Linked DNA regions of Desulforapulum autotrophicum HRM2. The protein of the gene in region 2 binds, or shares a complex with, the protein of the main gene of each other region. Links are inferred from orthologs where the notes say so. Each region holds a gene or a part of one and is shown on either strand. Other genes may lie near its edges.

Region 1 (15,860 bases), 1.2 Mb from region 2 along the record:
ACCACCCTCTCCTGGTTTCTCATGAGATATTCAAGAAGAGAAAACTCCAGGGGCTGGAGCTCCACCACCCTGCCATCCCGGCGCACCTCCCTTTTCATCAAATCCATGACCAGTTCCCCATAACTAAGGGTTGTCGGGTCAACAACACCGCCGGCCCTTCTGATCAAGGCCTGAATTCTTGCCAGAAGTTCAGAAAAGGCAAAGGGTTTAGTAAGATAATCATCAGCCCCGGCTTCTAACCCCCTTACCCTGTCGTCCACCCGGTCCCTTGCGCTCAGAACAATCACAGGGGTGTTGAATCCCCTGGCCCTGAGTGTCTTGATCAGGGAAATTCCGTCAAGGCATGGCAGCATCACATCAACCACAATCAGGTCGTTCTCTTCAAAACAGGCCATGTGAAGCCCATCCTGACCATTGACTGCATGGTCAACGGCAAATCCAGCAGCACTAAGCCCCTTTATGACAAAATCTGCAATTTTGACATCATCCTCCACCAGTAAGAGTCTCATACGCTCCCCGTATTGCTTTAAAATAGAAAAAGAAGTATAGTATGTCAAAAAAAACAACCAATGACAACTACGAGGCATTCAGCTTTTCATGAAATATTACTGGTGGCCCCTCCAGACAGGACTTGTTCTGCTCTCCCTGTTTTTCCTGATCTTTGGCGTGGACCTTCTCATGGGAGCTTACTCTCTGAAAGATCCATTCAGCTTTATCATGACCTTTTTTGCCGCATGCCTGATCATTCTCATCAGCCTTACCCTGTTTGCAGGATTCATCATCCGCATGGTAGGGGTTTACAAACAGCTAAAAAACAACACTATAAAAGAGACGAAACGATAAACCATGACACTTGTTTTCAGCTATCGATCCATTTTCAAGTCCTATGGAGATCAACCGGTTTTTGACAATCTGACCATCAACATTGAAGACACCGAACGCCTGGGTCTCATCGGCGGTAACGGCTCTGGAAAGTCAACCCTCCTGGAACTCATTGCCGACAGGGACACCCCGGAGAAAGGGGAGCGTTACCTGAATAAAAACACCCACCTTGTCTACCTTGCCCAGCAGGACGAGCTTGATCCGGACAAGACCATCCAGCAAACCCTTGAGGATGGCCTGGCAGGGGAAAATATCCACGGCCAGGAGCGATACCGCCGCGTAAAAAAAATGATCGGGGTTGGCGGTTTCACAGACCCATCACAAAAATGCAGCGCTCTTTCCGGTGGCTGGCAGAAACGCCTGACCATCACCAGAGCCCTTGGCCTTGACCCTGACCTTTTTCTCCTGGATGAACCCACCAACCACCTTGACATCAGCGGCGTCCTCTGGCTTGAATCCATACTCAAAAACCCCAGCTTTGCCTTTGTTGTGGTCAGCCATGACCGTGCATTCCTCGAGTCCGTGTGCACGAATATCACAGAGCTTGGCCGATGCTATCCCCAGGGACAGATCAGCGTCAAGGGTGGGTACAACACCTTTGAACAGGAGCGGACCCGGATTCTTGCCACCCAGCTCAAACAGGAGGAGGTCCTTACCAACCGCATGCGGAGGGAAACCGAGTGGCTCAGGCAGGGTGCAAAGGCGAGATCCACCAAGGCGCGCTACCGAATCGACCAGGCAGACAAGCTTGGCAGCGAACTTGCCGATGTGAAGCTCCGGAATCGGCAGACCACCCGCATTGACATGGATTTTAATGGAACCAACCGAAAGACCCGGCGACTGCTCACCTGCCAGGGAATTGAAAAATCCCTGGGCGGAAAGCAACTTTTTTCAGATATCACCCTTGAGCTTGTTCCAGGAACAAGGCTTGGACTTGTGGGTGACAACGGGTGTGGAAAAACCTCATTGATGAACATCCTTGAGGGAACACTTGCCCCGGACAAGGGCGAGGTTAAACGGGCCGATCAGCTCAAGGTTGCCGTATTTGACCAGAACAGATCACGCCTTGACCCGGAGATGACCCTTAAACAGGCCCTGAGCCCGGCTGGAGAGGCCGTTATATACAGGGGACAAAGCATCCACGTGGTCTCGTGGGCAAAACGCTTTCTCTTTACTGCGGACCAGCTCACCCTGCCCGTTGGCAGGCTTTCAGGAGGCGAAAAGGCAAGAATCCTCATGGCCGAAATCATGCTGACTCCGGCCGACCTTCTTCTCCTTGACGAGCCCACAAACGACCTTGACATCCCCGCCCTTGAGGTCCTTGAACAAAGCCTTGTGGAATTTCCCGGGGCCATTGTCCTTGTCTCCCATGACCGGTTTCTCCTGGATCGGGTGGCAACGGGCATCCTCTTCTTTGACGGCAAGGGAAACGCCACAGCCCACGCAGACCAATCCCAATGCCTGGCAAAGAAAACTACTCCCAAAAAAAAGAAAAAGACGACCCGGACCTCCGGCAAAAAAGAGACCCCTTCTGCCAAATTCTCCTACAAGGACAAATTTGAGCTCGAACAGATCGAACCTCAGATCCTGGCTGCTGAAGCCCAGGTGGCAACCCTTGAGGACGCCATGGCAGATGTCACAGTCATGTCAGACCCAGACGAACTTGCAAGGGTGTGCACCGAGCTTCAAAAGGCCCACAGCCAGGTCGAGCAACTCTATGCCCGTTGGGAAGAACTCGAGGCGCTCAAGGCACTCTAATGAATGCCCACTCCCAAAATTTGGGTGTTGACCATTAAGGGGATCAATGCTATATATTTATCCTTTTATCGGGGTATATTTTTAATTTATCCCCACAGGGCGCAGGGGACTGATCGTGAATCCGTCTTTCCATTGCGCTATTTTTAATCCTTGCTCCGATGGGAACAACCGTCGGGGCTGAAATCCGAGAGGAAACAGAGTATGAGAATGTATGAAACCATTTTTATCACTGATCCCGATCTTCAAGATGAAGTTCGGAACACCCTGTTTGACAGATTCAAAGGAATCCTTGAGCAGGAAGGTGGGATTCTGGCCAATTTTGATGACTGGGGAAACAAGAAACTTGCCTACGAAATCGCCAAGAAACCCCGGGGTCACTATGTCTGCATGACCTACGGCGGAACAGGCACCCTTGTGACCGAGCTTGAGCGTAACTTCAGGCTTGACGATAAGATCCTGAAATACATGACGATCCTCCTTGAAAAGGACATTGATCCAGAGGCACTCAAACTTCAGATTGATGCCGAAGCTGCGGCAAAATCCGAAGCCGATGCCGCCAAAGCCGAGGCCGATGCTGCCCGGGTCGAAGCCGAGGCCAAGAAAGCTGAAACAGATGAGACCGATGAAACTGTAGACGCTGAAACCCCAGAGAATGAGGAGGAAAATTAGGATGGCCTTTCAGAAAAAGAACCCAAAAAAAAGATTTTTCCAGCGTCGTAAAGTGTGTCGGTTCTGCGCCGACTCCACCCTTGAGATCAGCTACAAGGATGCCAAGGCCCTTCGATCCTTTATCACTGAAAGGGGCAAGATCATTCCCCGGAGAATCACCGGCACCTGCGCCAAGCACCAGCGGGTTCTGTCAAGCGCAATTAAACAGGCAAGAACCATTGCCCTTTTGCCCTATGTTGGAAAACTGAGTTAGGACCTGCAACGGTCCCCAGCGGAGAGAATATTGACCCGTCTACGAGCAATACAACCGGTGGTACGAGACGTCATGACAGGGATATCCATCTGCCTTGTCATCTTCTGCACAACCATCTACCTGCCGCTGCTCGGCTTCTTCCTTGCCCTGGTTCTTCCCATGCCCATCACCTTTTACAGGCTCAAGCTTGGCAGGAACCTCGGCGCCATGATAATGGCAATAGTCTGTGCTGTTATCGCCGGTGTCACAGGAGGATCGCCCCTGGACGTGTTCTTTTTCGGCTCTCTGCTACTTACCGGTTTTTTCCTTGGGGAATTTATCGAAATGCATGTTTCAATTGAGCGAACCGGGTTTTACACCTGCCTTACCTCAATGGGAACCAGCCTTGTCGTTTTTTTCCTCTACACCCTTACAACAGACCAGGGGATGTTCCAGCTGGTGTCGGACTATGTGGGTGCCAACCTCAAGATGACCCTAAGCCTCTACTCAGGCATGGGGATTCCCCAGGAGAGCATCGACCTTGTCTCAAAATCCATGGATACCATTCACTATGTCATGACCCGGATCATGCCGGCTCTTTTTTCCGTCATGATCATGATGGTTGTGTGGGTGAACACCCTTTTCATCAAAAAGATTCTGCTGAAAAAGGGACTCCATGTTTCCCAGCTGGACGGACTCAACCGGTGGAGAGCACCGGAAAAACTCGTGTGGCCGGTCATCTTCTTTATTCTGCTGTTGCTGGTTCCAATACCCACGACAGCCCTTAAGATCATGGGTCTGAACTGTATTCTTGTAATTATGCCCATCTACTTTTTCCAGGGCATTGCCGTTGTCTCGTTTGTGTTCGAAAAACGACGCTTTCCTGGAATGCTGAGGGTTTTCATCTACAGCATCATCGCCATTCAACAAATTTTTTTATTTGTGATTGTGGGACTTGGCTTTTTTGACACATGGATAGATTTTAGAAAACTTGGTGCAATGGGTGAGGGAAAAGAGCAAAACTAAAACAGACCCGAATTCAAACAGATCAGAAATAAGTTCCAACCTGACGTCAGGTTGAACCTTTATCGGAGGTTGAAATGAAAGTAATACTAAAAGAAACAATCGACACGCTCGGCATTGTCGGTACAGAGTGGGATGTGGCACCCGGATATGCCCGCAACTACCTTTTCCCCCAGGGAAAGGCCATTGAGGCAACCCCCCAAAACCGCAAAATTATCCAGCAGGCAAAGGCCAAGTTTGATCTTCAGATTGCAAAAGAGAGAAAACTTGCCCAGGAGATGGCAGAACGGCTCAAGAATGTTGAGTGCACGATCAAAGCCAAGGTCCACGAGGAGTTCAGGCTCTATGGATCCATCACCTCCCATGACATCAAGGATGCCCTTAACGCCCAGAACATCATCCTTGAACGCCGGACTATTCTTCTGCCCGAGCCCATCCGGGAAACCGGTGAGTACAAGGTCCCCATCCGGCTTTACAAGGATGTTGAACCTGAAATAACCGTCAAGGTTGTGCCCGAAGAAAAGACCCAGTAGCATAATTGCCACGCTTGGGATAATCCGCCGCCATGGCGGATTATCCCAAACCCACAAAGGTAATGCCTTTCCCGATATGAAAGAAACGCCCCACAAAGACCCCCTGCTCACCAAGGTTCCTCCCCACGACATTGACGCGGAAGAGGCGTTGCTCAGCGCCGTCCTCATTGACAATGAAAACCTTTTTGATGTGATTGACCTCTTAAAGCCTGAAGATTTCTATAAAAAGGCCCACAAGCGAATCTTCAACGCCATACTCGAACTATTTTCAAAGGATGAGCCCGCAGATCTTGTCACTGTGGCCACACGCCTCAAGGAAAAGGACGAACTCGAATCTTCAGGCGGTGCAGCACTGCTTGCATCCATTGCCGATTCGGCTCCCATGGCCGTCAATGCGGTTCACTACGCAAAGATTATCAAAGGCAAATCCTCCCTCAGAGCCATGATCTCCAGTGCATCGGCGATCATCGAGCGATGCCTCAAGGACCGGGGCGATTTTGAGGACATCATCGATTTTGCAGAAAACCAGGTGTTTAAAATTTCCGAATCAAAGGGGGGCCAGGCGTTTTCATCCCTTGGCCAGCTCATTGACATGAACATCGACACCCTGGAAGAACGCCAGGGATCGTCGGGTGGACTTTCAGGGCTATCCACCGGGTATTCACGGCTTGATTCCCTGACCTCCGGCCTTCAAAAATCCGACCTCATCATCCTTGCGGCACGACCCAGTATGGGCAAGACCGCCTTTGCCCTGAACATTGCCAGAAACGTAGCCGTTGAAGAACGGGTGCCCGTGGCCGTGTTTTCCCTTGAGATGTCAAAGGATCAGCTGTCCATGCGGCTGTTGACCTCTGAATCAAGGATAGACTCCAACCGCCTGAGGACCGGATTCATCAGCCAGGAAGATTGGCAGAATGCCACCGATGCCGCAGGCATCCTCAACGAGGTACCCATCTTCATCGATGACACCCCCAACATTTCGTCCCTGGAGATCCGGGCCAAATGCCGGCGACTCAAGATGGAAAAGGGTCTCGGCCTTGTGATCATTGACTATCTCCAGCTCATGAAGGCCCCGTTCCACTCGGACAGAAGGGACCTTGAGATTGCTGAAATTTCAAGGAACCTGAAGGCCCTGGCCAAGGAGCTTGAAATTCCAGTGATCGCCCTTTCCCAGCTCAATCGAATGCTCGAACAACGGGCCGAAAAACGACCGCTCATGTCCGACCTTCGTGAGTCCGGCGCCCTGGAGCAGGATGCAGACATCATCGCCTTTATCTACCGGGACGAGGTGTACAACAAAGAAGAAAACAACCCCAACCGGGGCAAGGCTGAAATCATCATTGCCAAGAACCGAAACGGCTCCATTGGAACGGCCCATATGGCATTCATCGGTGCTTATACCCGTTTTGAGGAACTTGCCAGAGAGTCCTATCAGGGATACGAATGAAAAAAATCTTTGGTTCCACCACCGGCCTTTCCGCCCACCAGATCAAGGCTCTTGAGAATCTCTACCTGTTCAACACAACACCGGAAGACCTTATCTCCAGGGATCAGCTTGATGCCCTGATTGCCGTATCAACGGATATCCGCCGCCAGGTCGGTGTTCTCATTGCAAGGAACGGCAAAACCGTCCATGTCATTGCCGGAGAACCCCACAGGATCGTTATCCCTGACACCCCGGACTTTAGAACCCTTCCCGGCCGTCTCAAGGGGTTAAGGTGCATCCATACCCATCTGAATGAGACGGACCTCACCCGGGACGACCTCACCGATCTTGCACTGTTGCGCCTTGACTTCATGGCCGCGGTCTCAATTTTCACCCCCAAGGGTATTGGCAAGACAGATCAAAACCGGACACCGCCCATCACCATTTATTCCAGCCACATTCTTCCAGGAGACGGAGATGAGCCCTGTGCACCCATGGCGCCCCTTTCAAAGGACGATCTCAACATTGGCTGCCTGGAAAGAATCCTGGCCATCGAAGACGAGCTTGCCAGGCAGGACGCAAGCTACACCGTGGAAACAGGCGAAGAAAAGGCCCTGTTGATCAACATCTTCACCGACCAGGTGAAAGATGCCGTGGCCTCCCTTGACGAACTCAAGGAACTTTGTCGCTCCTCGAACATAAAGGTGCTGGATACGGCCCTTCAACGACGAAAAAAAATTGATCCTAAATTTGTGGTGGGACGGGGAAAACTTGCCGACCTTGTCATCCGTGCCCTTCAAAAACATGCCACAATGCTGGTCTTTGACAGGGAGCTCAACCCCTCCCAGATTCGGTCCATCACCGACTTTGTAGAGATGAAGGTTATTGACAGGACCCAGCTCATCCTTGACATTTTTGCCCGACGGGCCAAAAGCCGGGAGGGCAAACTCCAGGTGGAGCTTGCCCAGATGAAGTACCTCCTGCCCAGACTTGCCACCAAGAACACAGCCATGTCAAGACTCACCGGCGGTATCGGCGGCAGGGGACCAGGGGAAACCAAGCTTGAGATCAATCGCAGGAGAGTAAGGGATAGAATCACTCGACTGTCCAAGGATATCTCGAAAATCAGAAAGCAGCGCTCCCAGCAGCGCTCCCAGAGAAACCGCAGGGGCATTCCCGTGATCTCCATTGTCGGCTATACCAATGCAGGGAAATCAACCCTTCTTAACACCCTGACCAAGAGCGAGATCATTGCCGAAAACCGTTTGTTTGCAACCCTGGACCCCTCATCAAGGCGACTGAGGTTTCCAAAGGATCTCGAGGTGATCATCACCGATACCGTGGGGTTTATCCAGGACCTTCCCGAGGAACTCATGGAAGCATTCCATGCCACCCTGGAGGAGCTTGAGGATGCCGATATTCTCCTCCACGTGGTTGACATCAGCAACCCGAGGTACGAGCAACAGATGGGTTCGGTTGAACGTATTCTAAAGGAACTCGGCCTTGAAAAAACGCCTGTCCTGTACGTGTTCAACAAACAGGACAAAATAGCGCTTGCCGACTTTGACAACCCCTGGCTTTTAAACCAGGGGTCCCTTGTCTCGGCTACACGTCCCGAGACCTTGAAACCCCTTGTGAGCCGACTTGAATCCATGATCAGGCAACAAACAGGTTGACCACCTTCCCTGGATTGATTATATTACCCACCAACCTTACATCAAACAATGAAGATGGAATACAAAATGAAATTTATTGATACGGATGATATTCTGGTAGACGATTCAACAATTGACGACTCAAGGGACGATCTTGAGTGTTTCGGGGAGTTCAGCCGGGACGATAAGATATGCACCAATTACTGCTCTTGCTCCATCCGATGTGCCATTGAACAGAGCCAGAACCCAAAGGTAGACATTTTTGATCATATTCTGACCCTTGACTTTTTTCCAGCCAGGATGCACTAGAAAATCTTCCCGGGATTCAACAGATTCCCGGGATCAAAGACCTGTTTTATTCCCCGCATGATCTCTATTTCCGTCGGCCCTACCTCCTTTAAAAGGTAAGGTTTCTTTGTAATGCCAACCCCGTGTTCACCGGTGATGGTTCCGCCCAGACTAAGGGTTGCGTCAAAAAGCGCGTCCACAGCTGCCTCAGCCCTTTTGAGCTGATCCTTGTCCCTTTTGTCATACATGATGTTGCAGTGGATATTCCCGTCTCCGGCATGACCAAAGCTGACAACGGTAAGGCCTGAGCTCTTTTTGATGGACTCAATTTTTGCCACCATATCGGGAATCCGGTTGATGGGAACAACAATATCTTCATTGATCTTGTTGGGCGCTATTTTAAACATGGCAGGAGACAGCGCCTTCCTGGCCTTCCAGAGCTCAGCCGCCTCTTCAGGGGTCCCGGCCACAACAACGGCGGACGCCCCCTGTTTGTGGCAATAGGCTTCGACCTTCCGGGCATCAACCTCAACGGTTTCCCGGGAGCCGTCCACCTCAATGATGAGAATCGCCTCAACGGTACCGGGAAGGTCAAGCTTGACATCCTTTCTAACACAGTCGATGGATGCCCGGTCTAAAAATTCCACACACCTTGGCACCACAGATTCCCGGATAATGCCCGACACGGTTTCAGCGGCCTTTTTGATGCTGTCAAATACAACGGCCATGGTTTTAACCGCCTCGGGAAGGGGAATAAGCCGCAGGGTAACGGCCGTGACAACGGCAAGGGTGCCTTCAGAGCCCACGATGAGGCGGGTGAGGTCATAACCTGCCACCCCCTTGGCCGTTTTAACACCGGTGTGGATAATCCGGCCCGACGGCAGAACGGCCTCAAGCCCCAGGACATAATCCCGGGTCACACCATACTTAACGGCCTTGGGACCACCGGCGCATTCGCCGATATTTCCACCAATGGTGCAAAACGAAGCGCTTGCAGGATCCGGCGGATAGAACAATCCCCGCTGTTCAACGGCCCGGTGCAGATCACCGGTGACAACCCCCGGCTCCACCCTGGCAATGAGATTTTCAGTATCAATTTCAAGAATACGGTTCATCCTGCCCATGGCCATGACGATACCGCCGCCCATGGGCAGGGTGCCTCCGGTCATGCCAGAGCCGCTTCCCCGTGGAGTTACGCATACCTTATAGCTGCTGGCGATCTCAAGTATCTTTGACACCTCCAGGGTAGCTGCGGGAAAAACGACGATATCCGGGACAACTGATCGCCCCGTTGCATCAAACGAATGACAGACAAGCTCTTCAGGCTCCCGGGTAATCCTTTGCTTTCCTGTTACCTTTTCAATGGCTTTATACAGGGAGTCAAGGTCTGTCATAGGGCTTTTCCAGATTCAATCTTTCGACACAGATAATTCATCTGCTCGGTAAACCCACCCTGCTGCTTGAGCTTCTTTTCCACGGCATTTATCGAGTAAATGGCCGTGGCATGGTAGCGGTTAAAACTTCTGCCAATGGTCTTCAAGGGCTGGTCTGTATATTTTCTGGCAAGGAAGATGGCCATCTGCCGGGGTTTGACCACAGTTTGTTTCCTTGAGGTGGAGACCAGCTCTTTTTCGGAAAGGCTGAACTCGCTGCACACCAGTTTTTTGATCACATCAACGGTGATGTTCTTTTTGTTCCTGGAGATGGTTGACAGTACGCCCCTGGCAAGGTTGATATCAATCTTTTCACCCAGGAGGGCGCTTTTTCTGGCCACCCCCATGAGGCCGCTCTCAAGCTGGCGGACATTGTCACAAAGCTCCTGGGCAAGGTACTCGGTAACATCGTTGGGAATGACAAACCCGTCATATTTTGATTTGTTCTTAAGGATCTTCACCCGGGTCTTGAAATTTGGGGGGTCAATCTTTGTGACCATGCCAAGGGTGAGCCTTGATTTAAGCTGTTCGTTCATCTTTGGAATGTCGTCGGGAAGATAGCAACCGCTGAAGATGATCTTTTTCTCAGCATCCATGAGATAATCCAGGGTCATGGCAAGCTCCTTCTGGGTGGCGTCCTTGCCGGAAAGAAAATGCACATCTTCAAGGATCAGCACATCGCATTTCCTCCGATACTTTTCCTTGAAACCGTTGATGGTGTTATTTTTAATCGACGAGACCATTTCATTGGTAAAATCCTCGGCCGTCACGTAGTAGACCTTGTCAGAGAATCCCTGGGAAATCACATGGTGACCCACAGCCTGGGAAAGATGGCTCTTGCCAAGCCCTGTATCCGACAAAAGATAGATGGCACCGTTGTTCACCGACGAGGTCTGGGCCAGGGACAGGGCCGCAGAATAGGCAAAATCGGAATTATCCCCCACCACAAACCGATCAAAGGTATACCCCTTTTTGAGCATCCTGCCGCTGTCCGATCTGATGTTCAACCCCGGGAGTGCCATCTGCATGGGTCGGCTGGGGCGCCGCGGAAAGCTTAATAATGGCGTTTCACACTCTCCACCATTTACAGGCTGGGTTGCAGCCTTGGAGGCCTTCTTTTTAACGCCCTTGGTTTCGACCATCAGGTCAATTTTTATCTGGCCCAGGCCCAGTTTTGTAAACTGTGCCTCAATCCCTGCAAGGTAATTCTCCTTGATACGCTTTTTTGAAAATGAATTGGGACATGACAATGTCACTTCATTGCTGCCTGACGCCTGATACCCCATGGGTTGAATCCACATTCGATAGCTATGGTCCGGCAAAGAATGTTTCATCTCTGATTTTACTCGTTCCCAGTATTGCTCCATGGAATTTTATATCTCTCTTTTTACGCCTGATGGCTAACATTTCACCCGGAAAGTGTGTATTCACGGGTTATTAGACCAATATCGAATTTTAAGGTTAATCGGAATGAAACTCTTTGTATTTCATCTGCCCCCCCAAGTCAAATCGGATAATCCTTTGTTAGGGAAATATTAGTTTCTGATTCACACCAAGGCATTACCCACTGATTTTACAGACTTTATTTTCGTGAAACATTTTTTTTAGCTTTAATTACAGCAACTTCCCCAATGGGCTCATTTTTCATGTAATAATCATAGTTTCGGCAAGTACCACCCCCTTTTAAAAAAATAGTTTCCTTTAAATTACTCCTGTTTTCTATTCATAGCTTCTGTTTTTATTATTTCAGCCCTATTCTACCAAAGGGTATGATTTTTCAATGGTTTCACAATATCCATCCCGTTGAACCTGTTCCAGGGTATGTTTTTGGATTTTTTGTTTACACAGATTCCAGCCGGTAGTATGATTTATTTTTAATTTTCAGTAAAACAGCTCATTATTTCCGGCAACCTGCAAGACATCCAAAGGAGCACTTTTCCATGACTGACAACCGTCCTGTTATCGGCATCACAATGGGGGACCCCGTGGGTATCGGGCCGGAAATCATTGTTTCCGCCCTTGATGATCCATTCGTTTACACTGTTTGCCGTCCCCTTGTGCTTGGTGATGAAGGCGTGATGGAAAGGGCCATTGACCTGAAATCCGCCCGAATGGATGTCCACACAACCGACACCCCGGCAGGCGGAAAATATTGCCACGGTACCATGGATATTGTACCCTTGTCCCGACTTGATGCTGCGACCCTTCTGGCCGGACACCCCACCCCTGGCACCGGAAAGGCAATGATCGACTACATCACCACGGGCGTGGATCTTGCCATGGACGGGAAAATTCAGGCCATTGCCACCTGTCCCATCACCAAAACCGCCATGAAGCTTGCCGGATCAAAATTCCACGGTCATACCGAACTTATTGCAGACAGGACCCACACTCCAAGGGTGGCCATGATGATGGCCGGTGACCGACTCCGTGTGGTCCTTGTGACCATCCATATCCCCCTGTGTGAAGTTTCCGCAAGGCTGAACCAGGCTGAGATCCTGGCAACCATCAGCCTCACCTCAGAGACCCTGAAAACCAAATTCGGCATCCCTGAACCCAGGATTGCCGTGGCAGGCCTCAATCCCCATGGCGGCGAGGACGGCATGTTCGGCAGCGAAGAACTGGAAATTATTGCCCCGGCCGTTGAACAGGCAAGATCCAAAGGGATAACGGTGTCTGGCCCTTTTCCGCCGGATACCCTGTTTTTCAATGCCGCCAACCACAAATTTGATGCGGTCGTCTGCATGTACCACGACCAGGGCCTCATTCCTTTTAAAATGATCCACTTCAGCGATGGGGTAAACACCACCCTGGGACTGCCCATCATCCGAACGTCGGTTGACCACGGCACGGCCTACGACATTGCCTGGCGAGGAACTGCTGACCCGTCAAGCCTTATTGCCGCAATCAAAATGGCCGCCCTCCAGGCCACAATCACCGGTGCGAACCGTATCAACCGATGACAGCAGACAAAATAATCATCCGGGGCGCCCGGGAACATAACCTCAAGAACATTAATGTGGAGATCCCGAGAAACCGGTTGGTCACCATTACCGGCCTTTCCGGGTCCGGCAAATCAACCCTTGCCTTTGACACCCTCTATGCCGAAGGCCAGCGTCGGTATGTGGAGTCGCTCTCCACCTATGCCCGCCAGTTCCTGGGCCAGATGGAAAAGCCCGATGTGGATTTCATCGACGGCCTCTCGCCGGCCATCTCCATCGAACAGAAAACAGCAAGCCACAATCCACGATCCACCGTTGGCACGGTGACTGAGATATACGACTACCTGCGCCTTTTGTTTGCCAGGGTGGGGACCCCCTATTGCCACAAATGCGGCCTTGCCATCACTGCCATGACCATCGACCAGATGGTTGACCGGGTCATGGCCCTTACTGAACGGTCAAAGATCATCATCCTTGCCCCCCTGGTCTCCGATCAGAAAGGAACCCATGAACGAACGCTGAAACAGCTCAAGAAAGAGGGATATGCCCGGGTCAGAATCAACGGGGTGATCCATGGCACCGACGACTTACCCCAGCTCAAAAAGACTGCTAAGCACAAGCTTGAGGCTGTGGTGGACCGGCTGATTGTCAAACCCGGCATTGAAACAAGGCTCTCCGACTCCCTGGAACTTGCCCTCACCCTTGCCAACGGGGTTGCAGTTGTCCTCACCCTTGCAGACAACCAGGAAATTTTTTTCAGCGAGCGATCATCCTGCGTCACCTGTGGAGTAAGCTACCCTGAATTTGTGCCTGCAAGCTTTTCGTTCAACTCCCCCCAGGGGGCATGTCCCAAATGCGACGGACTTGGAACGGTCACCGAGTTTGACCCGGACCTGATCATCCCAAACCGTGAACTTTCCCTGAGAGAAGGTGCCATCGCTCCCTGGGCAGGAAAAGATTCCGTCCAGTTTGCCGAATTCCTCGACGCCCTGACCTCGTTTTACAACGAGGATATCTACACCCCCTTTTCCAAACTCTCGACCAGATTTCAAAAGGTCCTGATCGCCGGCTCCGGCAAAAAAGAGATCCCCTTCTACTTTGAAAAGGAAGGACGGCGCATCACCTACACAAAAAAATATGAGGGGATCATTCCCAACCTGAAACGGCGCTACCACGAAACCGACTCCCACCAGTCACGGGAAGAGATCAAACAGTACATGAACTTCACCTCCTGTTCAGGATGCAAGGGAACAAGACTCAACAAAGCGTCAAGCGCCGTTCGGGTGGGAGACAAAACCCTGTTTGAAATCACGGTCATGTCCGTTGAAAAAGCAGAAAAGTTTTTCAACAACCTGACATTTACCGGTCAGAAAAAGGTAATTGCCAAGGGAATCATTGACGAGATCAAGGCTCGCCTCGGTTTTCTCACAAGCGTGGGCCTCGACTATCTAACCCTGAACCGTTCGGCCACAACCCTGTCCGGCGGTGAAAGCCAGCGCATCCGGCTTGCCACCCAGATAGGCTCCAAACTCACAGGGGTCCTTTACGTGCTGGATGAACCCAGCATCGGGCTCCACCAGCGGGACAACAAACGGCTGCTGGACACCCTGTTAAGCCTCAGGGATATGGGCAACAGCGTGCTTGTAGTCGAGCACGACGAGGAGACCATGCTGACCTCAGATCACATCATCGACATGGGTCCAGGAGCCGGCATCCGGGGGGGAGAGGTGGTCTTTTCAGGTACGCCCCAGGAACTTCTAAAGGCAAAAAATTCCCTTACCGGGGACTACCTTTCCGGCAAAAAAAGAATCAAGGTCCCCACCCACAGACGTACGAGTCATGGGAAGAACCTCACCATCACGGGCGCCTCCACCAACAACCTTAAAAACATTGATGTGTCCTTTCCCCTGGGCTGCTTTACCTGCGTCACAGGGGTGTCCGGCTCTGGGAAATCCACCCTGGTGCTTGCCACCCTGTTCAAACTTCTGTCCAACCGCCTATACCGCTCAAGGCTTCCGGCTGGAAAGCACACTGGGGTATCCGGGCTTCGCTACCTTGATAAAGTGATCCACATTGACCAATCGCCCATCGGACGAACCCCAAGGAGCAATCCTGGCACCTACACGGGCATATTCACCTTTATCAGGGAAATCTTTGCCAAAACCCCGGAAGCCCGGGCCATGGGTTACAAATCGGGCCGATTCAGCTTTAACGTCAAGGGTGGCCGGTGTGAGGCATGTTCAGGTGACGGCATCATCAAGATCGAGATGCACTTTCTCGCCGATGTCTATGTCACCTGCGACCTGTGCAAGGGGAAACGTTACAACCGGGAGACCCTGGCAATTAAGTATAAGGGAAAGAGCATTGCCGACGTCCTTGACATGACGGCCAACCAGGCCCTTACCTTCTTCAGCCGAATATCGTCCATTCGGACCAAACTTGAAACCCTTGTTGATGTGGGACTTGGCTATGTCAAGCTCGGTCAGGCCGGAACAACCCTTTCAGGGGGTGAAGCCCAGCGCATAAAGCTTGCAAGGGAGCTTAGCAAAAAAAGCACCGGCAGAACCATCTACATCCTGGATGAGCCCACCACCGGGCTGCACACCGACGACATCAACCGGCTGCTGTCGGTTTTAAACCGCCTGGTTGAACTAGGCAACACCGTGGTGGTCATCGAGCACAACCTTGATGTGATAAAATATGCAGACCATGTCATCGACCTTGGCCCTGAAGGCGGGGACAAGGGCGGCGAGGTGATCGGCGTTGGCACCCCCGAAGAGATTGCCCAACTGGAACGCTCCCACACGGGCCGTTTTTTAAAGGAGGTATTGAACAAATGATAACCACCATTGCCCGGGATCTTGACCTTACACCGGCCCAGGTACAAACCATTGCCAATTTTTTCGACCAGGGTGCCACCATCCCCTTTATTGCCCGCTACCGAAAAGAACAGACCGGCTCCCTTGACGAGGTCGTGATTGCCGAAATCCGGGACAGGATCACAAAATTCAAGGAATTT
Region 2 (15,051 bases):
CTGCTATCCTCAGGCCGGTTTTGCTGGGCCTCCATGCGCCCACCAAGGGAGAGAAGATGATCAACGGCAATGGGACTTGCCAGGAGTCCTTTGAGAACCTCCCTTTCACCCACCTCGATCTTTTTTGCAATCTCGATCTCACCCTCACGGCTGAGAAGCGTCACCATCCCCATCTCCCTGAGATACATCTTGACAGGGTCGGTAACCGTTCCGAATTCCATGTCGGCGGCCGTTGCCTTGCCAAACTTGGATTTTTTGCCAGGAGGGGCCTCGGAATCATCATCGCCGTCATCAGCACCATCATTCAGACGAGCCGACTTAACAACCTTTTTCACTTTTTTCTTCTTAGGCTTTTCCCCCTTGTCCGTGTCGATCAGATCAATTCCAAGCTGCTTGAACTTCACCATTATATCATCAATCTGATCCGAAGATTTCAAATTTTCCGAAATGGCCTCATTTATTTCGGCATAGGAGAGAGAACCCTCTTTTTTTCCCCGTTCAATCAGTTTCTTTAGTACTTCCTTAGAAACAGCTTTATTCTCCTGTGTTTCAACCGATTCTGCTGCCATAAAAAATGCCTCCAAAAGGCTTTTTATTATTCATAACCATGCAATTTCCGGATTTCTTTTTGACGCTTTTTTAAAAGTTCAAAAGGAAGCCGGGAATCACCGCCCTGTTCCGCTCTTCTTATCTGGTTTGCCAGGGTGTTTTCTGTTTTAACCCTCACCTTGACAATTCTTTTCATTAAAAAAACAGCTTTTTCCAGAACATCGCCTTCCAGGCCACCGTCCATCATGGCAAGGGAGGCCACAAGCTGTCGATCCTGATCATCTGCCATGGCAGCCATCAGATCGGCCGCCATCATCCCTTCGTTTCCATCTTGTTCCGCAACAATTCTGCCAATCCGCCGGAACCGTTCACAGTAGAAATGGTCCAGCACGCCCTGATTTAAGGCTTCACGCCCTACCTCGGGGTGTTGAATAATCATGGCAAGCATCTGCTCTTCCCTTCTATAAGATTCAAGTGTTTCGCCTGAATCATCCGGGTCAGATAAATCACCATTGCCAGGCAGGGACACGGGTTGCCCTCCCCCCTGGGTTGAAACCACATTGCGTACCCGCTCAAGAACGGCTGATTCATCAATCCCGAGCTGTTCGGCAAGCCCCCTCACATACAGGGATCTTGCCGCACTATCCTCAATCCGGGCAAGGGGCAGTTTCATCTCTTCAAGAACGGCAATCCGACCCTCAACGGAAGAACCATGTTTCTTCATGGCCGTATCTGTCAAGAAATCCATCACAGACATGGCCTGGTCTGCAGCCCGTTTAAAGGCATCTGCACCTTCTGAGTTGACAAAGGAATCCGGGTCATGTCCCTTGGGAAGCACCAGGATTCTTACATCAACACCTTCTGCGGCAAAGGTTGAAACGCATCTTTTTGCCGCATTAATACCTGCGTTGTCCGAGTCAAACACAAGAACCGCCCGGGTGGCAAAGCCTTTAAGCCGTCTGACATGATCAACCGTCAATGCCGTGCCAAGGCTTGCCACCGTGTTCTTTATTCCGTTCTGAAAAAGCGACAAAAAATCGAAATATCCTTCTACAATATAAACACAATCTACCTGTCTGCAATACTGCTTTGCAAGATGAAGCCCGTAAAGAATCTGCCCCTTGCTGTAAACAGGTGTCTCAGGAGAGTTTAAATATTTTGGCATGGAATCATCCATGACCCGACCTCCAAAGCCTGCCACCTGCATGTTCGTATCCACTATGGGAAAAACAATCCTGTTTCGGAACCGATCATAATACCCCTTTTTACCCCCCCTGTCAGATGCCCTTTCAAGGACTAACCCGGACTGTTCGGCCAGGTTTCGCCCCAGCTTGAGGTGTCTGAAAAACCGAACCATATCATCCCAGCGATCCTCTGCATAGCCAAGGGAAAAGGTATCAATGGTTTCAGGGGTGATTCCCCTGTCCCTCAAATAGTTTCTTGCCCCCTGGGCACCGGGACTGTCCGTAAGAAGCACCTTATAATGCTTCATCACAGCGGTATTGAGCCTCAGCAATTCCTCTTTAAGGGCAATCCGCCGTTTTCTTTCAGGGTCGACAGATCCCATTTCCACCACAATGTTATACCGAGCGGCAGCCATCTTGACTGCCTCTGGAAAGGAAATTCCGTGGTGCCGCATTAAAAAGGAGAACACATTTCCGCCGGCACTACACCCGAAACAGTGAAAAATCTGTTTTTCCGGGCTCACGGAAAACGACGGACTCTTTTCAGAATGGAACGGACACAGTCCAAAATAGTTTCTACCCGACTTTTTCAGGAGTACAACTTCAGATATGACCTCAACAATATCAGAGGCGTTTATGATCTCTGAAATTTTCTCCTGGGGAATTAACATTTAAAAAAGGGTGGCTCCAACCGGGTATTCAATTTATGAAACTATCAATCTAATAACTGACAACCAAATGTCAACACAGAATCAGAGAAGTCCCTTGCTTGAAAGGGTTCCGATAAACCCTTCATGGCGTTTGCAAGCCACATTCAAAGCCCGTCCAAGGGCCTTGAAGATCGACTCCAGTATATGATGTTCATTTTCACCATAGTCAACATTGATGTGAAGATTCAATCCCCCATGGACGCTGAAGGCCCTGAAAAATTCCCTGGCAAGATAGGCGTCAAAGGGGCCCTGGGAACGGATGGTTGACGGAAGATGGTACACAAGAAAGGGCCGATTGGAAAGATCCACATTCACCCGTGAAAAGGCCTCATCCATGGGAACAGCCCCCTGACCATATCTGCAGATACCCTCTCTTTTCCCCAGGGCCCGGGATAGGGCCTGACCCAGAACAATCCCAACATCTTCAACCGTGTGGTGGAAATCAACCTCAAGGTCCCCCCGGGCCCGGAGGGTCAGGTCAAAAAAACCGTGCACGGTGAAAAGAGTGAGCATATGGTCAAAAAACCCAATGCCCGTTGCAACGTCGGCTTTGCCAGATCCGTCAATCTGAAACCCTGCCTCAATCTCTGTCTCGTTTGTCCTGCGGTCTATTGTAGCTGCTCGTTCCATATAAAATTAGCCTTGCATATTCCCGGTTGCTGTTATATGTAATTGGTTCCAATAAAGAGTTCTGTCAGTTTAAGTGCGGATTTTTAAATTATACAATCATCACCCACCTGGTGTCAATAATTTTATGACCGTTTGCTTGATCGCGGCAGTGCTCTCTGCCCTTTTTTCATCACTCACCCCAAGGAGAACTTCCCATGTCAAAATCAGAAGATACAAAAAAAGCGGTAAAGAAAAAACCCCAGAAAACGGCCAAGGAAAAGAAAGAAGCTAAACGGGAAAAAAAGAAAACCCGATAACGGGAATGGTGAAACAAAAAAAACCAGGGTTATCCGTCATTGGTTGGAGAGAGTGGGTAGGCCTGCCAGATCTTGGCATCAAACGGATCAAGGCCAAAGTGGATACGGGCGCACGATCGTCATCCTTGCACGCCTTGCATCTTGAAATATTTGAACAGGATGGTGCAGACTGGGTGCGGTTCACGGTAATTCCCACCCAGAACAAAACAGACAGGCGTGTGGAAGTTACGGCCAGGGTGCTCGAGGTAAGATCCGTTCGCAGCTCAAGCGGTATTGCACAGTTGCGACCTGTCATTGTGACCAATGTGGAATTGCTCGGTGTCACCTGGCCCGTGGAACTCACCCTTGCCAACCGCTGTAACATGGGATTTCGCATGCTGCTTGGCCGGGAGGCGTTTCGAAGCCGCTTCCTTGTTGATGCGGGCAGATCCTACTACGGCGGAAAGCCCCCCAAAAAGGCCAAAACCACCTTTAAAAAACGCCCTTGTCCGGAAACAAAACAAAAAAAAACTGGACAGATATCTTAAGGAACCATATGAAACTTGCAATTCTATCGTGCAGCCCCAAATGTTACAGCACCCGTCGCCTCACGGAAGCGGCCGAACAACGGGGACACCAGGTCAAGGTGCTCAACACCCTCAAGTTCGCCATTGACCTTGAGCAGGGAAAGCCCGACCTTTATTTTCGCCAGAAACGTCTCTCTTCCTACGATGCGGTGCTGCCAAGGATTGGCTCATCCATCACCTATTTCGGTACAGCAGTCGTCCGCCAGTTTGAGCAGATGGATGTTTTCTGCGCCAATTCATCGGCCAGCATCTCAAACTCCAGGGACAAACTGCGCAGCCTCCAGATCCTGAGTCGACACCACATAGGCATCCCCCAAACCACCTTTGTCCGGGACAAAAAAGATGTACTTCCGGCAATCGAAAGGGTGGGCGGCGCCCCGGTAATTATCAAGCTCATAGAGGGGACCCAGGGGATCGGCGTGCTTCTGGCAGAATCGGTTTCATCTGCCGAAGCCATCATTGAGCTGCTCCAGAGCCAGAAACAGAGCGTGTTGATCCAGAAATTTGTCGCCGAAAGCAAGGGAAGGGATATCAGGGCCTTTGTGGTGGGCAATCAGGTGGTGGGTGCCATGCGCCGCGTTGCCCAGGGCCAGGAATTCCGCAGCAACGTTCACAGGGGCGGGCTTACCGAACCTGTCATTCTGGATGCCCTGTACCGCGAAACCGCCGTCCGGGCAGCCCAGATCATGGGCCTGAAAGTGGCCGGCGTTGACCTGCTCGAGGGCAAAAACGGCCCCCAGGTGGTGGAGGTAAATTCTTCTCCCGGGCTTGAGGGCATTGAAGCATGCACCCAGCTTGACATTGCAGGCGCCATTATCGACTATATTGCAGCCCAGATCGATTTTCCCGAAATAGACCTTCGCCAGCGCCTCACCGTAAGCCAGGGGTATGGGGTAGCAGAAATTTACATCCCCGTGGGCTCGGAATACATCGGCAAAACCATCCAGGAATCCCGACTCCGGGACAAGGACATCACCGTTCTGACCCGTTACCGGGGAACTACCGTCATTCCAAACCCCCGATCCAATCGCCAACTCCAGGCCGGTGACCGGCTCCTGTGCTTTGGCAAGCTTGACCTGATGCGGGATCTTATTCCGGCAAAGGTCCGCCGCAAACGCCGTCCAAAGGTCAAGGATCTGCCGGTTTTACCCGTGGCTGACGAAGTTTTCAAAGAGGGGAAATCAACCCCTCCCTCCATTTTTCCACAGGAAGCAGAGGAAGACTAACCGACCATGACACTTTCGCAAAATAAAAGATCCATTGACCAATGGTTTGACACACAGATCCTTCCGGGTTCCGCCCACAACGTCACCCTTGCCATGAGCGAAAGCTACACCGGCCTGCCCGTTGAGATCCCCATACACATTCGGCGTGCTGAAAAAGACGGCCCGGTAGTTTTTGTCACCGCAGCCCTGCACGGGGATGAAATCAACGGCACCGGTGCCGTTCGCCACCTGATCCAGGACGAAAGTTTCCACCTGGACCGGGGTGCCCTGATCCTTGTTCCGGTGCTCAACCTGCTGGCCTTTGACCGCCATTCAAGGTATCTGCCGGATCGTCGGGATTTAAACCGGTCGTTTCCAGGGTCCCCCAAGGGAAGCCTTGCAAGCCGCCTGGCAAGCACTATTTTTGAAGAGATTGTGTCCAGATGCGATTACGGCATTGACCTGCACACGGCCTCAACCCGGCGCACAAACTATCCCAACGTCAGGGGTGACCTGACCCAGGCCCCGGTTAAAAAGCTTGCCAAAGCCTTTGGTACTGAAATCATCCTCAACACAAAGGGTCCCCGGGGATCGTTTCGCAGGGAGGCCTGCCTTGCCGGATGCCCGACCATTATCATGGAGGGCGGCGAGGTGCTCAAGGTTGAACCAGGCATTGTAGAAACAATCGTGCGGGGCATAAAAAATGTCCTTCGAAGCCTGGACATGACCGACGGAAATCTTGAATCCCCCGATTATCAGATAATTATCAACAAATCAAAATGGATACGAGCCGAGCAGGGTGGTTTTTTGCAGTTCCACGTAAAGCCCGGCGACATCATCGAAAAGGGGGCACCCCTTGCTACCAACACGACCATTCTTGGCCAGGAACAAGAGACTGTTCATGCCCCGTTTAACTCGGTTGTGATGGGCATGACAAGCCTGCCGGCCATCAGCCCGGGAGAGCCCATCTGCAACCTGGGTCAGCTTCCCAGGGGGTCCAAACCGTCTGAACTTCGACGGATCAGGCTGGAAGACGACGGTCTTGAACAGCGGGTGTCTGAAGAGCTTGCATCCAGCGTTCTGGTTGTGGAACCACCCATGGAATAAAAAGCTATTCCTTTTTTTCCCTTGAAAAAAAGGTTACCCCTCTTATATTATCCTAATATTATGGGTATTGTTTATTTATCCGGTTTCAGGAGTTGAACCATGGCAGCCATTACCCCTTCCCAGGGCGTTCCCACAAATGGTTTTGTTCAATCTTTTCCGCCCTCTTCCATGGGGGGAGAAAAGTCAGCAGAGGGTGCCACCCCTGCTTCCTCCGCCAGCAGGGAACAGGAAGAACAGCAATCCCAATCCGGGGAAACATCACCAGCCAGCACCCAAGCCCTTACGGAAAGGGATCTAAAGCTCATCCAGGAATTAAAGAAAGCAGATACCGAGGTTAGAGCCCATGAAATGGCCCACATTGCAGCAGGTGGCCAATATATCACCTCAGGGGCAAAGCTCGAATACCAACGGGGTCCAGACGGCGTAAACTATGCCGTTGCAGGCGAAGTCTCCATCGACACCTCGGCCATTCCAGGCGATCCAAGGGCCACAGCCCAAAAAATGCAAAGAATTAAGGCCGCAGCCCTGGCACCGGCATCCCCATCGGCCCAGGATCGAAAAGTTGCTGCCAGTGCCACAGCACTTGCAGCAAAGGCAGCTGCTGAAATCATGGCCCTGGTGACGGCCCAGAGCAGCGCCAGTGCAAAGGATGGCACTGCAACTGCCCACGGCACCGGTACCGCTGCAACAGCCTATGCCAACATGGCATCAGAAACGCCTTCCAGGGGAACAGGGATAAATATCAGCGCATGATCTGATGCCGGACGTTTTTTATATGAAACTCGTTTCGACCGGCAGGCGGAAACGGGTGTTACCCTTCTCTTATTCTCGCAGGCCGTCCATGGCCTGCTCCGAGGGAAATGGCAACTCCTTGGACCTCGTGTCCACCGTTGCCATTTAATCCGTTCAGGGCAACACCCGTTCCCGCCTGCCTACTACTGTCGAGTTTCATGCTTCGTTGTGTCTGCCAGGACATGTGGGTTTATAAGAAACTCTTGTCGAAACATCATTGTGAAAGTCTCGACTTTAGAGCCCTCTTTGGTTTCCCTGACCGGAACATTGTAAACCAAAGGGGTTAGGATTTTTGCCCTTCCAGGCGTTAAGAAGCGCAGACTGTTTGAGGACTTTAGCCCGCAGTTCCTGCGCTTTAGTCTGGAAGGGCAAAAACCCCCCCGACGTTTACCGTTCCGGTCAGGGTAACCAAAGAGGGCGGAATGGTACTATTGCCAGCCCTGTATCATCGTGTTTCATGCTTCGTTGTGTCCGCCAGGACATGTGGGTTATATGAAACACTCACCAAAGCATTATCAATGAAGGTGTTTCAAAATTCGTTGAGGCCAGAGTCATACCTCGCTCCGGCCGTGCCGGTTATTTTATCAGCTTTACAATTTTCTTGAATGCCTCACCCTGGGCTTCCTTCATCAGCTCAAAAAGAATCATCTCACAGCTGGTTGCAACACCGCCTGCATCCCGGATACGCTGGATGCCCAGATCCTTGTTGGCTTTAGTACGTGAAGAGACGCAATCGGTTACGATCTGAACCTCACATCCTTTCTGAATGAGATCCCGCCCTGTCTGGTATACGCAAATATGGGACTCGATGCCAGTGAGGAGCACCTGGTTGCGGCCGAGGGTTTCAAACCGCCGGGTGAATTCAGGGTTGAGAAGACAGCTGAAGCTGTGCTTTGCAATGGGGGTACTGCCCGCCATGATTTCCGCGATTTCAGGGGTTGTACTGCCAAGCTTGTCAGGCAGCTGTTCCATCCAGACCACTGGAATATCAAGAATTTCCATCCCCTTTAACAAATTTTTAAGGCTGGTAAAAAGTTCATTTCTTTCATACATCATCTCGGCAAGTCTGCCCTGGACATCAATAAGCAGCAGAACGGTACGATCAATTTCAAACATGGTATCCCCCTGTGGTTATCGGTTAAACCCTGAGCGTTCCCCTGATCTGGGAAAGTCGCGCAATCTTTTTTCTCTGCATGAATTGTCTGATTCCCTTTACGATTCTTAACGGGGCGTCGGGATCAGCCAGGGTGGCCGTTCCCACCTGGACGGCAGTTGCTCCGGCAATGATAAACTCCAGGGCATCTTTTGCCGTCATGATCCCCCCGATACCGATGACCGGCACCTTTACCACCTTTGCCACCTGCCATACCATTCTCAAGGCCACAGGTTTAATGGCAGGCCCTGAAAGCCCGCCCGTTATATTTGCAAGCATGGGACTTGCAGTTTCAGCGTCAATTGCAAGCCCGGTCAAGGTATTTATCAGGGAAATCGAGTCAGCCCCGCCCCTTTCTACGGCAAGGGCGATGGTTGTAATATCTGTCACATTGGGACTGAGCTTTACCATGACATGCTTTGAGGTTGATTGCCTGACCCCCTGGACCACCTCCAGAGCAGCTTCTGGATCAACACCAAAGGCTGCGCCCCCGGCCGAAACATTGGGGCAGGAGATATTTACCTCAACGCCTGTTATTCCAGGAAGATTGTCTATGATTGCGGCAAGCTGTGCATACTCTTCAGCGGTTTTTCCGTAGATGTTGGCAAATACGGGGCAGGTGAGCTTCTGGAGAAAGGGGAGTTTGTCTCGGATAAAACCTTCAATTCCCACATTTTCAAGACCCACGGCGTTTAAAAGACCGCCCGGGGTTTCAACCACCCTTGGCATGGGATTTCCCGTGGAGGGCTTTAACGACACTCCCTTTACCACAATGCCACCAAGGGCATTAAGGTCGATCAAATCCTTATACTCTGCCCCATATCCAAATGTCCCCGAGGCTGTGATCACAGGGTTTTCAAGCTGAACCCCATTGATGTCGACACCTGTATTCATTGTATTCCTTTTTTCCCTAACTTACCGAAGCGTACTGTAGTACGTGAGGCCCGATTTATAATTTGCTAACTTTGTGAAACAACGCAGCAAAGGGGTGAGTTTTCGTTCAAACACTATATAATGCCGGCCAAAGAGGCCTTAACCCAGCCCACCTTATCCTTTGAAAATGAAATTCTCAGAAACGCCTTTTCTGCCCGTTCCACCCGCACCTTTGTTCCGGCGTGGAGAATAAAAAGTTCGGTCGCCTCGTCCGAATATCCTGATCGTACCGGGGCCCCATCGGCAAGGATGATGGCCTGGGACTGTGCATATTGGTGATAATAGTTAAAAAATGCCGTTGCAACGACCACAACCGATAAAACACAAAGGATCGAACCAACAAGGGTAAACACCCTTTTTCTCCGAAACATGCGAACCCCTATATGGACAACAAAACAGAACCACAAAAAAACAGCACCATAGGCGACCGTTCCTATAGGCAGATAATTGTCCCAGAAAAAAATGAGCGACAGGATATCAATATTTCGTTCTGGCGCAACATCCGTGACAAGGCCCCTTGCATGGTCAAGGTTGTATCTAAGGTCCGGATCCCGGGGCGTCAGTTTCACGGCCCGCTCATACCAGAGGATGGCATGGCCAAGGTCTCCTGCCTTTAAACAGGCGTTGCCGATATTGTAGTATAACTGGCCATTTTTAATACCATTGGCAGCAACTTTTTCAAATGCGACGGCTGCTTCTTGAAACTGCCCGGCCTTATACAGGTTAACCCCCTGTAGAAAAAGGGTCCCGGAATCATCGGCCCGGCCCGGCCCGGGCACAGCAGCAAAAAAGCCCAGGCAGACAATGCAAAGGGCAAGTTGTTTGACCCGCTGGAGGAGATTTTTTTTCAGATTTGAATCAAACAACGCACCACCATACCGGGCCGATTCAATGTCGTGGAGCATGGCTATGGCCGCTTGTATCTGCCTGTCATTGCAACCTGCACCTGACAGGATCTGTGAAATTTCCCCGGCAGTTATGGTCTCTCCAGGCAGTTTGCCCCTGGAACGCACCTTTGCAACCAGGGCCATATAAAGATTACGAAGAAAGTCTTGATCCGGCAAATTCTTTGTCCCGGCGGTTTTAAGAGCTTGCCTTGCCTTTCGTTCCATGAGAGAGGCAAAGGATTCCTCTTTTTTGAAGAAATTATTTGCGACCCGGAAAACGAGCAGTAAAACAAGCGGCAGTGCAAGAAGCAGGACAAAGCGATTTAAAGAAAGGGATCTTTGGGCAACGAGCACCCCGGCTCCCTCCTTCAGGGCAAGGATATCGTCGCCAATGAATTCAACCGCCTGTTTTTTAACCTCTTCTTCGGCTTTTTTTGCGGACGCCTGGGTTACAGGGGTGTCCCCTGGGGCAGCAGACTCAACGGTAAGGGAAAATCCAGGGGTTGAAAGGGTCTCATAATCTTGTGTGTCAATATTAAAATATGTGAGCGTAACCGGTTCAATGGAAAATTCTCCCGGTGCCACGGGAACGATTGCCTGCTTAAATGTCTTGTCCCCCTTATATCCCTCCTGGGTAAGGGTGATTTTCTCCTGGGGAACATCCTCGTAAACCTTGAACGAGTCGGGCAGGTTCACCACCGGGATTGGGGCATCCATGACGTTTCCCGTTCCAGAAACTGTCACCGTCAGGGTGACCGAATCCCCTGCTCGCACAGATGTGCGGTCAAGTCCGGCCCCAAGGCTGAAATGGCCCACAAGCCCTGAAAAATTCACCCCTTTTCCAGGAACCGGCATGGGCTTGACCGTTACCTGGAACGAATCTGTTGCAAACCGCCGGGTTTCATGGCGGCCCATGGAAAAGAGGCGATTACCAAAAAATGGATCATTAAACGGGCTGTTCTGACCGGCAACCGGTATGTCACAGGTCACAATTGAGGGTTCGATTTCAAGGGTTCCCGGTTTTTCCGCAACAAGGACATAAGTCAGTTCCGTGACCGTGTAGGAACGGCCGTTCACGGTCTCGTTAAAACTTTCCTGGTCAGGGGCCTGCTTGACGGAAAACCCCTTGAACTCCGGATGGGCAAGACGGGGATTTGCTACCTGCACGGCGCTGTAGAGTCTGAAAGTATAAATTGCCTGCTGACCGGGCACCAGGGTTGTACGCGAAAGGGTTGAACGTGCAAAAACATCCCTGGAAGCGGTCTGGGTCACCTGGCCCTTGACAACCTCAACCCGGATTTCATCGGTGTAGGCGATCTCCCCGTCAAGGGTCACCGGCAGGGGAGGAATGGTCAAGGTGCCAGGCTGTTCCGCCGTGAGCAGGTATTGATGGGTCACGCTCCTAGAATATGCTCCGTTAATGATGCTCACGCTGGTACTGGTCCCCCTTGGCACCACTTTAAACCCCTTGATAACCGAAGTATCCACAAGGGCGTCACCGCCCTTGACAATCACGTTGAGGGTCAGGGAACGATCCTGGGAGATCTGGTTTGCATCAACCTGGGCTTCGACTGAAAAACCGAACACCCGGGCCGGAATGGCCACCAGCAATAGGACACAAAGAACGAACTTTTTAATCCTGATTCCATATTGGGTTTGAGCAATTATTTGAAACATTTTTTTACCAGTCCTTGGTCACCGTGCCACCGCCGTAAGCCGGCATCATGGCCCGTCCTGGTTTATCCTTGAGACGGTTAAGCATCCGTTCACGGGATTGAATGTCTTGTTGTCCAGGGCTTTGGTCCTCTTTCACCTGCCCTTTTTCCTGGGATGGTGAACCATCGGGTTTGCGGTCCTGATCCTTGGGAGGTTCTTTCTTCTGTCCCGGATCTTGCTGACCCTGATCTTGCGGGTCTTGGTTCTGTTGATCTTGACTCTGCTGTTCCTTGTTCCTTTGATCCTTATTTTTCTGGTCTTGGCTTTGCTGATCCTTTTTCTGCTGATCCTTGTTCTGTTGATCTCTGTTCTGCTGGTCCTTGTTCTGCTGGTCCTTGTTCTGCTGCTCTTCAAGTTTTTTCTTTACAAATTCAAGATTCTCCCTGGCCTCCTTGTCTTCCGGTGAAAGGGAGACAAGCTCCTCATAGGCCTTTATGGCGGCCTTCAGGTTGCCTGAACGATACAGGGCATTGCCAAGATTGTAAATAGCCTTGGGTTTAAGGCCAGGGTCATCGGTCTGGCGTGCCCGGGTGAAATTTTTAACAGCAGCATCAAAATCTCCCTTTTTATAGGCAGCCCCGCCGATATTGTAATAAAGTTCAGCCATGTCCGGCCGATCCAGCTGGGCATCGATAAAATGTTTTTCCGCCTGGTCATAATCGCCTGCATCATAGGCTTTAATCCCGTTTTTAACGCTTGCTGACGCATCGGCATGGCAGACACCGGAATTAAGGATAAAAAAGGCTGGAACAAGAACGGCCGAAAAAAAGATCCCCCTGCGGTTGTTTTCGAGCATCATTTCTATCATGAGCAGAAGAATCCCAGGGATGAGCAGCCATTGAAATCTGTTCTCCCACACCTTTTGCCTGCCGCTCTTGAGGGTCTTTTTTTCCATTCTTCCCAGAATCTCCTGATCGTAGATCCGGTCAAGATCCATGTCCCCTGCAACGGAACGGACATAAACGCCCTGGGTCATGGCAGCTATTTTTTTAAGGGCTGGCTCGTCCACCCGTGAAATGATGATCTTGCCTGACCGGTCCTTTTTAAACCCGCCGGCACTGTCTGGAACCGGAGCCCCTTCCGGGCTGCCAACACCGATACAGAAAATTTTAACCCCCTGATCAGCCGCTTTTTTTGCCATTTCAATGGAATCACCAGTGGTGTTCTCCCCGTCGGTGATGAGAATAATGGCCTTTTCAGACTCTACCTCCTTTTCAAACCCGTTGAGGGCAGTTTCAATGGCGCCGCCAAGATCCGTTCCGCCCACGGGAAGATAATCGGGTTCAAGGGCGTTCAAAAAAAGATTAAAGGCACTGTGGTCAAGGGTCAAGGGGCATTGAAGGATGGCTCGGCCGGCAAAGGCCACAAGCCCTGCCCTGTCGGACTGGATCATCCCCATGAGATCAATGATCTCCCGCTTTGCCCGTTCGAGCCGGGTGGGCTTGATATCCTGGGCCAGCATGCTCCTGGAACAGTCAAGGCAGATCATGATGTCAACCCCCTTTTGTTCAACCGTCTGCCACCTGAACCCCGCAAGGGGGCCGCTCAGGGCACCCACAAGGCAGAAAAGGACAAGGGTGATCAAAACGATCCGGGCCCATCGAATTCCAGGGTTTATGCCGGGGGCAATGGTTTCAAGGGCTTTGGGTGCAGCAAACCGGGCCAGGATCCTGGCCCTTTTCAGGTTGCCGTAAACCATGACCCCGACAAGCAAAACAACGAGCCAGACAAGATAGAGCATATGGGGATTGGAAAGCTTCATCTTAAATTTTATGGAATCCTCAATAATCTAGTATTTGAAAGAACAACAAAACAAGAGAGTAGTGCCAGACCGGCCCCTGCAAACCAGAAGTAGAGATCATCATACTCAGCAAAGGTTTTGACCTCAACCTCGGTCTTTTCAAGGGAATCGATCATGTCGTAGATTTTTTTCAAAGAATCCGTATCAGCCGCTGCAAAAAAAGCTCCCCCGGTCTTGTCGGCTATTTCCTTCAAAGCTTCATGGTCCATGTCCACCATCTGGTAGACATACCGCTGGCCAAACAATGGATCATTCACCAGAAAAGGTGCCTTACCCCGCTGCCCGACCCCGATGGTATAAACCTTTACTCCACGTTCTCTTGCAATGTCAGCGGCGGCCCCCGGGGTGATCTCACCGCTGTTGCTCTTGCCGTCGGTGAGCAGAATAACGATGTTGGATTTACTCTTGACGTCTTCAAGGCGTTTAAGGGAAATACCCATGGCATCCCCAATGGCCGTGCTCGGCCCTGCTGCACCAATTTTAAGGCGTGACAGAACAAAAGCAATGGTATCGTAATCCCGGGTTAAGGGCATCTGGGTAAAGGCCTCGGACCCAAACACCACCATGCCGATCCTGTCACCACTGCGTTTCATGATAAAATCCTTGACAACATTTTTAACCGCATCAAGTCGATTAACAATGGCGCCGTCCAGCTTGAAATCAAGGGCCGCCATGCTCTTGGAAAGATCCAGGGCCAGTATGATGTTTATTCCCTCTGTCTTGACGTTCATCTTTCTGGTACCCCATTGGGGCCGCGCCAGGGCAATGATTAAAAGGACAAGGGCACAGTACTTGATCAGGGGCAGCAGCTTTGAAACCATCAGTGCAGGGGTTGTCAACGACTCCTTGAACATGGAGAGATCTGATATTTTGATGCTGACCGGGTTTGATCGTTTTGAACGGAACACAATGACCAGGGGGACAAAGAGCATGAGGGACAAAAACCCCGGGGAGGCAAACCTAAACATCTTTTTCCTCCACGGTCGTTTCCTCGTTTTTTTCCCCAACCCGGGTGACGAAGGTTCTGACAAAGGCAAGATGCCCCTTCATCATTGGGGACGAAGGCACCTGGCCTGCATACTTAATCATATCTGCACAGAGCAGGAACTCCCGGGTGTCAGCGAACAGTCCCCTGTCAAGACCAACCTCCCTGAGGGCTGAGGTCAGCTCCTGGGTGTTCATCTCCAAAGCCTTGATTTTAAACGCTTTGCCAATGAACCGTTTGATAATTTCAGTAAGCCGGAAGTAGTAATACCTTGGGTGGGTCACCATGAGATCATCCAGGCAGCCCAACTCGCTCAGGGCCGTTTCCAGGGGAGGAAGGGGCATGGGAAGCATCAGCAGGTTCGTGCCGGGTCCCGACTTTTTTCGCCTGAGGTATCGGTAAACCAACAGGGCCACACACACCAGAAGCATCAAGGCCAGGGCAATCAGCGCAACCTTCAGGAAAAACGGGTCCATCCCCACCTGAACCGGGGGTCTGATATCATGGATATCCTGCATCTATCTTATCCGCCTTTCC

Evidence for each region.
Region 1: the proteins of dnaG (region 2) and dnaB are in contact, whole or in part, in a crystal structure (PDB 2R6A), measured with the Geobacillus stearothermophilus proteins. The link is inferred for Desulforapulum autotrophicum HRM2 from one-to-one orthologs. Residues at the interface, in WP_049624496.1 of Geobacillus stearothermophilus: Lys456, Leu457, Leu458, Pro459, Ala460, Asn463, Ala464, Leu467, Leu535, Leu536, Ile537, Ala538, Gln544, Glu545, Asp548, Tyr549, His552; in WP_033016901.1 of Geobacillus stearothermophilus: Ser13, Glu15, Ala16, Gln18, Glu91, Leu92, Asp94, Ala95, Val96, Pro97, Thr98, Ala99, Ala100, Asn101, Tyr104, Tyr105, Ile108.

What each region holds. Positions count from the first base shown.
Region 1 is NC_012108.1:2,107,406-2,123,265, reverse strand. What follows is about bases 4,372-7,358. They hold dnaB (replicative DNA helicase), read left to right. Parts: upstream 4,372-5,173; coding sequence 5,174-6,544; downstream 6,545-7,358. Other genes in these bases: hflX (GTPase HflX), read left to right, coding at 6,541-7,358; rplI (50S ribosomal protein L9), read left to right, coding at 4,642-5,097; HRM2_RS09285 (YybS family protein), read left to right, coding at 4,372-4,567. Also shown: HRM2_RS09310 (winged helix-turn-helix domain-containing protein), read right to left, coding at 1-509; HRM2_RS09305 (hypothetical protein), read left to right, coding at 598-843; HRM2_RS09300 (ABC-F family ATP-binding cassette domain-containing protein), read left to right, coding at 847-2,640; rpsF (30S ribosomal protein S6), read left to right, coding at 2,842-3,309; rpsR (30S ribosomal protein S18), read left to right, coding at 3,311-3,562; more of HRM2_RS09285, read left to right, coding at 3,593-4,371; more of hflX, read left to right, coding at 7,359-8,199; HRM2_RS09265 (hypothetical protein), read left to right, coding at 8,266-8,487; HRM2_RS09260 (FAD-binding oxidoreductase), read right to left, coding at 8,484-9,860; chromosomal replication initiator protein DnaA, read right to left, coding at 9,857-11,266; 4-hydroxythreonine-4-phosphate dehydrogenase PdxA, read left to right, coding at 11,840-12,862; excinuclease ABC subunit UvrA, read left to right, coding at 12,859-15,681; HRM2_RS09240 (Tex family protein), read left to right, coding at 15,678-15,860. UniProt on the Escherichia coli protein: The main replicative DNA helicase, it participates in initiation and elongation during chromosome replication. Travels ahead of the DNA replisome, separating dsDNA into templates for DNA synthesis.
Region 2 is NC_012108.1:3,339,366-3,354,416, forward strand. The notes cover bases 1-2,979. They hold dnaG (DNA primase), read right to left. Parts: upstream 2,405-2,979; coding sequence 596-2,404; downstream 1-595. Other genes in these bases: rpoD (RNA polymerase sigma factor RpoD), read right to left, coding at 1-569; hisB (imidazoleglycerol-phosphate dehydratase HisB), read right to left, coding at 2,486-2,979. Outside these bases: more of hisB, read right to left, coding at 2,980-3,073; HRM2_RS14540 (ATP-dependent zinc protease family protein), read left to right, coding at 3,375-3,896; HRM2_RS14545 (RimK family alpha-L-glutamate ligase), read left to right, coding at 3,905-5,161; HRM2_RS14550 (succinylglutamate desuccinylase/aspartoacylase family protein), read left to right, coding at 5,168-6,247; HRM2_RS14555 (putative metalloprotease CJM1_0395 family protein), read left to right, coding at 6,347-7,000; HRM2_RS27725 (hypothetical protein), read right to left, coding at 7,059-7,199; HRM2_RS14560 (isochorismatase family protein), read right to left, coding at 7,616-8,155; HRM2_RS14565 (dihydroorotate dehydrogenase), read right to left, coding at 8,178-9,086; HRM2_RS14570 (BatD family protein), read right to left, coding at 9,200-11,689; HRM2_RS14575 (VWA domain-containing protein), read right to left, coding at 11,694-13,490; HRM2_RS14580 (vWA domain-containing protein), read right to left, coding at 13,499-14,497; HRM2_RS14585 (hypothetical protein), read right to left, coding at 14,490-15,032; HRM2_RS14590 (DUF58 domain-containing protein), read right to left, coding at 15,033-15,051. UniProt on the Escherichia coli protein: RNA polymerase that catalyzes the synthesis of short RNA molecules used as primers for DNA polymerase during DNA replication.